DNA from 2 places in the Arthrobacter sp. MDB1-55 genome. Region 1 is predicted to be linked to the other one. Evidence: riboswitches for the same ligand, from Rfam matches in the RefSeq annotation. Region 1 holds a riboswitch; the other holds the start of a gene.
The links. A riboswitch is a leader RNA that binds a small molecule or an ion and turns the genes downstream of it on or off. The one in region 1 is predicted to bind cyclic di-AMP.
Positions count from the first base shown of each region.

Region 2: linked by a shared signal. The riboswitch ahead of AC5RU3_RS04445 (LysM peptidoglycan-binding domain-containing protein) and the one ahead of AC5RU3_RS14500 (M23 family metallopeptidase) in region 1 are both predicted to bind cyclic di-AMP.

Region 1 is NZ_JBNHID010000003.1:621,033-625,437, forward strand. It holds gene AC5RU3_RS14490 (NlpC/P60 family protein) at 1-801, opposite strand, end outside; gene AC5RU3_RS14495 (NlpC/P60 family protein) at 827-1,624, opposite strand; cyclic di-AMP (ydaO/yuaA leader) riboswitch at 1,630-1,791, opposite strand; gene AC5RU3_RS14500 (M23 family metallopeptidase) at 1,938-2,702, opposite strand; cyclic di-AMP (ydaO/yuaA leader) riboswitch at 2,953-3,144, opposite strand; gene AC5RU3_RS14505 (iron-dependent transcriptional repressor DtxR) at 3,272-3,964, opposite strand; gene serC (phosphoserine transaminase) at 4,210-4,405, shown strand, end outside.
Region 2 is NZ_JBNHID010000001.1:921,255-925,659, forward strand. It holds gene mutM (bifunctional DNA-formamidopyrimidine glycosylase/DNA-(apurinic or apyrimidinic site) lyase) at 1-869, shown strand, start outside; gene AC5RU3_RS04440 (YtxH domain-containing protein) at 947-1,228, shown strand; cyclic di-AMP (ydaO/yuaA leader) riboswitch at 1,374-1,531, shown strand; gene AC5RU3_RS04445 (LysM peptidoglycan-binding domain-containing protein) at 1,536-2,432, shown strand; gene AC5RU3_RS04450 (NAD-dependent epimerase/dehydratase family protein) at 2,614-3,588, opposite strand; gene AC5RU3_RS04455 (alpha/beta fold hydrolase) at 3,585-4,405, opposite strand, start outside.

The DNA.
Region 1 (4,405 bases):
GTAAACTCCACCCGATCCGAGCTCGGCCGGGGCGATGACCGTCTGGTTTCCGTTGAAGCCACCGTGAACTGCCTGGCCTCCACCGATGTAAACGGCAATGTGAGCTGCGCCCATGCCGCCGTCTGCGTAGTAGATCAGATCGCCGGGGATCGCTTCAGCGGCGCTGACCGTGCGGCCAAGGGAGAGGTAGCCGGCCGGCCAGCCGTGGAAGTTGATCCCAGCGGCAGCGAGAGCGTTGCTGGCAAGGCGTGTGCAGTCCTGGGTCACACCGAGCTGAGCCTTGGCGGCAGCAGCGATGGTGGCGGCCACGCCGGACGATACCTCGGGTGCTGCGGGGGCGGGCTTCTCGGCGACAGCTGGCTGCGCAGCAACAGTGGCCGTTGCTTCCACTGCGACTGCAGGCGCGGCTTGAACTGCGGCCTCAACAACCGGAACCTCAACCGGAGCGGCTTCAACGGTCTCCGCCTGCGGCTCTACAACAGGCGCTGCCACTGTAGGAGCTGCCACAGCCTTCACGGCGGTCTTGTTGAACGAGATCTCAGCGTCAGCCGGCGCCTGGACCGGAGCCTTGACGGCCTCGACCTCAAGCGCGGTGGTGACGGTGTTGCGTTCCGACGGAAGTTCGACCGCGTTTGCGGCGACACCGCTGGTCAGAACGAGACCGGAAGCTGCCGCAATGACGGCTGCCTGGCGTCCCACTCCCCCAGCGTTGTCGCTGACGGCGCGTGCGATGGATGAGAGGTGGGCGGAACGCTGTACTTCGGCGCGGTGGCGCGCGATGGCACGGGTATTCGAGGTCATGTGTGTGTGCTCCAGGTAACTGGTTCTAGCTAACGCGGACGAAGCTGTAGCCGGAGAGGTCGGAAAGGCTGTGAAGGCCGGTGTTCATACCGTTCAGGCCACCGCTGATGACCTGGCCGTTGCCGACGTAGATGGCAACGTGACCGCCCGAGACCACGAGGTCACCGGGTGCGGGAGTGGATACTACGGAGCCGAAAGCGAAGAAGTCGCTCGGTGCGATATCTCCGACGGACTTGCCGATGGAGCGAAGAGCCTTTTCAACCATGGCGGTGCAATCCTGCGCAACGCCGATCTGGGAGTAAGCGGATCCGACGAGTGCTGCACCGACCCCGCTGGATGTAGGCGCTTCGACAGGGACTGGAGCCTTCACTGCGGCGGCCTCGACCTTGACCTCGGGCTGGGCGACGGCTGCAACCTCTACGGTCTCAACCTCCACTGCGGCCGGAGCGGGTGCTGCTTCGACGACCTCTGCCTGCGCAGCTTCGACCGGAGCAGCCTCAACGGGAGCAACTTCGATCTCGGGAGCAGCGACGGCTTCGACGGCTGCGCGCTCGAATGAAACTGCTGCATCCGCGGATGCGCTGACGGCGGTTGGCTGAGCGACTGCGCTGAGGGTTCCGACGGCCTGGGCTGAACGCTGGGCGTCAGATGCGCCGTGAGCGGGAAGACCGGCGGTGAGTACGAGGCCGGAAGCGGCGACGATAACTGCTGCCTGGCGTCCTACGGAACCTGCGTTAGAAGAAACAGCCTTCGAAATGGCTGCGAGCGAGTTTGTATGAGCCGGCACCGCACGGTGGCGGCCCAGCGCAGAGCTGTTTGACACGTTAAATTGCCTCTCCCTACGCCTGCGAGGTGAGCTGTCGGATTCGGATGGGAGTCACCCGGCCGCGGATCGTCTCAGATCCAGCGACTTAACCCCAAGGACTTCTGAAGAAGAAGCCCGCAATTGGTTCCCCCGCCCCTGCCATGCGATTGTTGCGAACGGATCTCGTGCAGTGGCAGAGCTAGGCGATCTGCGCGAGAGTGCCAAACCCCCTGCGATTTGGCACGAGTGAAACGGTACATCAGAAAATCAGGTATGTCACATTCAGGTCACGGAACGGTGTGTTCATGGTTACGACGACCTGAGCAACGGCTCAGAGCCAGCCCATTGGGTCGACGTTCTTGCCGTCGACAAGCACCTCAAAGTGCAGGTGGCAGCCCGTTGAGGCACCCGTCGAACCCACCCGGGCGATGGCTTCCCCGCGGTCCACAACCTGGCCCACAGTGACATCCATCGCCGACAGATGGTTGTAGGTGGTCTCCAACCCGTTGGCGTGCTTGACCACCACACGGTTGCCGCCGCCGTAGGCATGCCAGCCCGCGAACGTCACGGTGCCGGCCGCTGCTGCTCTGACAGCAGTGCCGCAGGCCTCGCTCATGTCCTGCCCGGTGTGGAGCTCCCCGGCACCGGTGATCGGGCTCACCCGGGTCCCGAAGGGCGAACTCATCACCACGTGGTCCAGCGGCGCGGAGAGCGATCCCTTCGACTCATCCGCCACGATGTCTCCACCTGATGCAGAAACAATCTCCACGAGCTTGGCGTCCGGATCGAACTTGCCGTGAAGGGCAGCGCGGTCAAACGAAACCTCGGCGCCCGCGGCCGCCTGGATGGGTTGCGGCTCTGCCTGCTCGGCCGAAGCGGCGGCAGCTACCTGAGCCTCTGCGGGCACGACTGCGGCGGTGGTGGGAAGTGCGACGGTCAGTACCATGCCCGATGCGGCGGCTGCAATGGCGACCTTCTGGCTGATCCCGGCGAAGGAGACGTCGCGGCGAGCGGTGACAGCGCGTCGTCGTCGTTCAATCCTCTGGCCATCGCGGGGGCGCAGCGCCGCTGGCTGCGCGAACGCTCCGCTGCTCACGGACGCAACGGAACCAGTGCGGGCTTCACGCCGTGACATTGGAGCGGCTGCACAGCGAGGCGCCTCTGGCACCGTCAGACGTGGCGAAGCCGGGGAAGGTGAAGACACCGGGGCAGGCGAAGCGGCTGCGTGCACCGCTGCCTGACTGGCGATTCGCTCGGCCCGCTCACGCCTGTGGGCGTCGCGTGGCCGCGCTTCAGCGACCGGGGCGCTGGCACGGCGGCGCCCCGAAGCAGTGTTCGACAAGGAGACCCTCTCTCATTTCCGCCTGCGAAGTTAGCTGTCGGATTCGAGTATGAGAAAACTCGGCCCGGATACGCGCGTAGTGGCAGCACCCGGACTTCACCCCAAGGTCATGGCAAGCCATCACCGGTTGTGGGTCCTCCGCCCCTGTCCATCTTGAAACACTGCGTTCGCTGACAGGGTTAGGCATGCGAACCAGGTAACGCTGAAGTATCAGCGCCAGGGATTAACTATAGCTCGGACGGACCAAAAGTAATCATTCCGTAACCATGCTGTGGATATCCTTCGGGAATCCAGCGGGTCTGTCCGGACCGCCGGGGCGGAAACTAAACCGCGACGAAAACGTGCGACGCGACTTCGGGTGGAAGCTCCAATGCACCTTCGACATCGGGCACCCGCACGGACACGTATTCGCCTACAGCCTGCAGCGTCATGCGGGCTCCGGGACGGAGGCCGCCCTCGTCCAGCTGGGTCAGCAACTCAGGATCAACCTGGATCGGCTCAGCGAGACGTACGAGGGTCACGCTCGATCCCGGGACGTATGTTGCCATGGCCTCTGTGAGAGTGCACACACCCATTGTCTGGAGCTCGGAGGGAGTACCCCCGATTGCTTCGAGACCGGGAATCGGGTTGCCGTAGGGCGACTGCGTCGGCTGACCGAGCAGCTCATACAGCCTCCGCTCAACGCGCTCGCTCATCACATGTTCCCAACGGCATGCCTCGTCGTGGACGTACGCCCAGTCGAGGCCGATGACGTCAGAAAGCAGCCGCTCCGCCAGCCGGTGCTTGCGCATCACCTCAGTGGCCCGCCGGCGTCCGAGCTCCGTCAGCTCGAGGTGACGGTCCCCGGTCACGATCACCAGTCCGTCGCGTTCCATGCGGCCGACCGTCTGCGACACCGTTGGCCCGGAGTGCCGAAGCCGCTCGGCAATCCGCGCGCGCAGAGCAACAATGTTCTCTTCCTCGAGCTCAAGGATGGTCCGCAGGTACATCTCGGTGGTGTCGATGAGGTCCGTCATGCGGGGTTCAGCTCCTTGGCACTGGTGCGGTTTGAGCGTTGATGCGGCGGCAGCAGCGCCCCGAAAACGGGCGACCGTCGTCATCCCTACGCCCCACAAGGTTAACCCATGTAGGTTTGCCGCTTTGACTGGGACGCATCAGCACGGTGTTGTGCACTCCCACCGGTCACAATGCGCCGGCGCTGCGGCCGCTGGGGCAGAATGGTCTGCGAGACCCCACACCAAGCAACCGTCCTGGAGTAATCATGAGCACTTCCACCGACATCCGCATCCCAACCGAGCTGCTGCCGAAGGATGGACGGTTCGGCGCAGGCCCCTCCAAGGTCCGTCCGGAGCAGCTGGAAGCCCTGAACCGTGCGGGGACTGACCTGCTCGGAACGTCCCACCGCCAGGCTCCGGTCAAGAACCTGGTCGGCTCTGTGCGGTCAGGGCTGATGGACT
Region 2 (4,405 bases), on a different contig from region 1:
CCGTCCGCCGCGGAAAATTTCTCTGGCTGCCGCTCACCGGTCCGGATGATGGCGCAGCCCTCCCTGACACCGCCGACGACGCCGGATCGGACGCAGCATTGTCGAGTGGCTTGCTTGCCAGCGGGCAACGGCACGGCGGATCCGCCGTTGCGTTGATGGCTCACCTGGGTATGAGCGGCCAGCTGCTGGTCGAGGATTCCCACCAGCCCGACGAGAAACACCTGAAAGTACGCCTCACGCTTTCGTCCACTGGCGGGGCCGATCCGCTGCCGAAAGAACTCCGCTTTGTCGACCAGCGAATCTTCGGGGGGCTCTTTGTCACCAGCATGGTGACCACGCCGGATGGTTTTCCCGGCGGACTGGGGGAGGACCCGGCGCCGTTGGTGCCCGTTGAGGCAGCACATATCGCCAGGGACCCGCTGGACCCGGCTTTTTCCTTCGATTCCTACTTCGGCAAACTGCGCGCCAGGCGTACCGGGCTGAAACGCGCGCTCCTCGACCAGACACTTATCTCCGGTGTGGGCAACATCTATGCCGACGAATCGCTCTGGGACGCAAAGCTTCATTATGCGCGAGCAACAGATACCCTTCGCCGGGCGGAGGCGTCACGGTTGCTTGAGGCGTGCCGGAGCGTCATGAGTCGGGCATTGGATGCGGGGGGAACCAGCTTTGATTCCCTGTACGTCAACGTGAATGGAGCATCCGGTTACTTTGCACGCTCGCTCAACGCGTATGGCCGGGAGGGTGAGCCCTGCCGAAGGTGTTCTGCGAGCGGCCTGGAGTCGCGAATACGGCGGGAAACGTTCATGAATCGCTCCTCCTACACGTGCCCCCGGTGTCAGCCCAGGCCGCGCAACGGACGCTGGTGAGCGTCACAGGACGTGACAAAAGTAAGTAAGCTGACTAGATTCGAAATCTGGGTATCCGACACGTCAGGAGAATCGCAATGAAGAACAAGTTGGTATTTGCGGCAGGCATGGCGGCAGGCTACGTCATGGGTGCGCGGGCCGGTCGCGCGAGCTACGAGCAGATCAAGGTCAAAGCGAATGAGCTTTGGAAGAGCCCGAAGGTCCAGGACAAGGTCTCTCAGGCATCCGAGACGGTAAAGGCGAAGGCTCCGGAGGTGCAGGCGCAGGCTGAGCAGGTGTTGAAGAAGGCGCAGTCCGCAATGCATCGCGGCAACGATCAGGACGCTCCCAAGAGCCCCACCGACGAATACAAGATCTGACGCTAGGGCCCTGTAAGGCACGCGGGAATGGCCTCTCTGTGATCGAAACGTGACAATTCAACCAAAGGAATGTAACGTTATGGATACGCCGGGTTCAAAAGCCCGGCTTCCTTCTGGTGGATTTGCCTAATCCTGCCGCCGCTGGAAGGTCCGTTCGCTACACATCGCGGCAGGAGCGGGGGAACCAGATAGTGGGCTTCTTCAGAAGTCCTAGGGGTGAAGACGAATCGGCCTAAGGCTGATTGTCCGGGTGGCTCCCATCCGAATCCGACAGCTAACTCCGCAGGCATTGGGAGAGGCAATTTCCGTGTCCAAAAACCGTCATATCGCGCGCCACCGTGCAACTTCGCCCAGCACCATGCAGCTTGTGTCCAAGGCCGTCAGCGCTCACGCTGGCACCGTTGGCCGGCCTGCGGCCGTTGTTGTAGCAGCTTCCGGAATTCTCTTCGGAGCTGCACTCCCGGCAAGCGCGGGAACCACCACCACTACTACTTCGGCTGCAGTCCAGGCGCCTGAGGTCAGCGTTCAGGCGGCGTCCGCCCCCGTAGCGCCGGCTCCTGCTGCACCGGCCCCCGCCGCTGCGGCTCCGACCCACACGGTCAAGTCCGGCGACACCCTCGGCTCGATCGCTGCCAGCTATGGTGTCAGCCTGGACGCCGTGTTCGCTGCGAACGGCCTCGGCTGGGATTCGATCATCTACCCGGGCCAGGTCATCAGCCTGTCCGGTAGTGCTGCTGCGGCTCCGGCCCCTGCTGCGGCTCCGGCTCCTGCTGCTGCTCCTGCACCGCAGGTTCAGGCTGCTCCGGCTCCCGCCCCGGCTCCTGCTCCGGCTCCTGCTGAGACCAGCACGATGAACATCACCACCGCATCCTCGACCAAGATTCAGGTTGCAGAAGGCTCGGGCAGCGCCACCGGCGCAAGCATCCTCGCTTCGGCTCGGGCCCAGCTCGCGGCCGGTCTGATCCAGGACTGCACCGTCCTGCTGGAGCGCGCACTGGGAACCGGCGACCTCGGCCCGGCACAGTTCGCTGCCTACGGCACCCCTGTCAGCACTCCGGCACCAGGTGACATTGTCATCAGCGCCGGACACGTGGCCGTCTACGCCGGCAACGGCCAGGTCATCAGCAGCGGCATGAACGGTGCAAACCTCACCATGCAGCACCCGCTGAGCGATCTGGGCGCAGTGTCCTTCTACCGCGCGTAGCAGGCACCTGCGGCCACTGTGGCTCGCACCGCATAGCTGTTCAACATAAAAGGGAGAACCGGGAATCCGGTTCTCCCTTTTGTTTCCCACGTGCATTTCCGCCGTTCTGCCATCTGCCAGCATTGTCGTTCGGCTCGCCTGTGCCGTTGAGCGAAGCGGGATCCTCACGGTGGGACGAGGATCAGATCGCAACACCGTAGTGGTCAGCCAGCCGTGCAAAGCCCTCGTCGAGGCTTACCTCAGGGGTCCAGTCCAGAAGCTTCCGGGTCTGGCGCTGGTCAAACCAGTGCGCCGTCGACAGTTGCTCGGCCAGGAAACGGGTCATCGGCGGTTCACCGTCGGCGTTGGATCCGCGCCAGAACGTCTCGACGGCGCTTCCGGCAAGTCGGCCAACCCAACCCGGGACAGACATCCTCGGTCCAGGAACTCCGCCTGCCGCGCACATGCGGGCAAGGAGTTCGCCGATGGGGCGTGGTTCACCGTTCGTGACCACCAAAGCCAGGCCCCGCACATGATCGATCCGGTGCAGAGCGGCCGCAATGGCGGATGCCGCATTGTCCACATAGGTTGTGTCGACGAGTGCTGTGCCGCCGGCGAGGAGCGGAAGCCTGCCGGCACGGGCGCGGTTCAGGACGCGCTCCACCAATTGAGTATCTCCCGGTCCCCACACGATGTGAGGGCGGATGGCAGTGACCGACATGCGATCGTCATTCGCGCCAAGGGCAAGGATCTCCGACTCAGCCTTGGTCCGGGCATAGGATCCCCTTGCTTGCCGGGGATCTGCCGGTCCGGCCGCAGCACCGACCAGTGGCTTTCCGATGTGCGCAACCGAGGGCGAGGATACGTGCACGAACCGACCGATCCCTGCTGTCCGGGCAGCCCTGAGAAGATCAGCTGTGCCGGTGACATTGACGCGGTGGAACTCCGCCGGATCGCCGGTGAATGAAACCTTAGCCGCGAGGTGAACGACCGCGTCCATGTCCGCCACAGCGGTCTCAAGCGTCCTTCGGTCGGTTAGCTGACCGGTCACATCCTCCGCGCCCAGTACGCCCGAAGATCGGCGCTGCAGGGTCCGGACGGTATGTCCGTTCTGCACCAGTAGGGAGGCGACCGCTCCACCCAGCATTCCGCTTGCACCGGTCACCAGGACCTTCACGGTCTTTTCCTTCCGCGTCCCTCGAGCGCAGCGGCAGCCCATTCGGCCACCGCAGAACGGTCGATCTTCGCGTTGTGCCGGATATCAGTGGGCAGTGCGGACACCGTCAGTACGGCAGCCAGTTGCTCACTGCCGACCGCTTGCCTGACGGCGCTGGCCAAGGTTGTCGGTGCGAGGCTGATTGCTCCTGCACCGTGGGCGGGCTCCACAACGGCAACCACAGCCTGTGTGCCGGCCGGACCTATTCCAACCACGGCCGCCTGACGAACGTCGTCGAGTCGCTCGATTGCCTGCTCCGGCCCTACGGGCGTCAGGATGCCATCGGCGGATGTGATCAGGTGTGCGAGCCGTCCTTCTACCCACAGCCGCTCCTGAGCGTCGAGGTGTCCGACGTCGCCGGTGCGGTGCCAGCCGGCAGTCCGGGAGGATTCACGTTCAGTCACCCATAACCGGAAATAGCGGTCCTTGACGTGGGGAGCGCGGACGAGGATTTCTCCCGTCACACCCGGCTCAGCTGTGGGTTCACCCGACGCAACGCCGTCGCGGTCAAGCGCACTGATGCGGATTTCCGCTCCCGGAACGGGCGCCCCGACGCATACTCCGTTGCCGGCACCCGAACACGTCGAGGCTGCTGACTCCCGGATCTGGCCCAAATCGATGTCAGTCACCGGCAGTGCTTCGGTCATGCCGTATGGCGTGTGCAGGACAGCGTTGGGAACAAGGGGCTGTAGATGCTCCAGAAGAGTGACGGGAACGGGGGCCCCGGCAGAGAGAAGCACCTCTATCCGCTCGAGCGCCGCCTTCCCGCGGTCCGAGA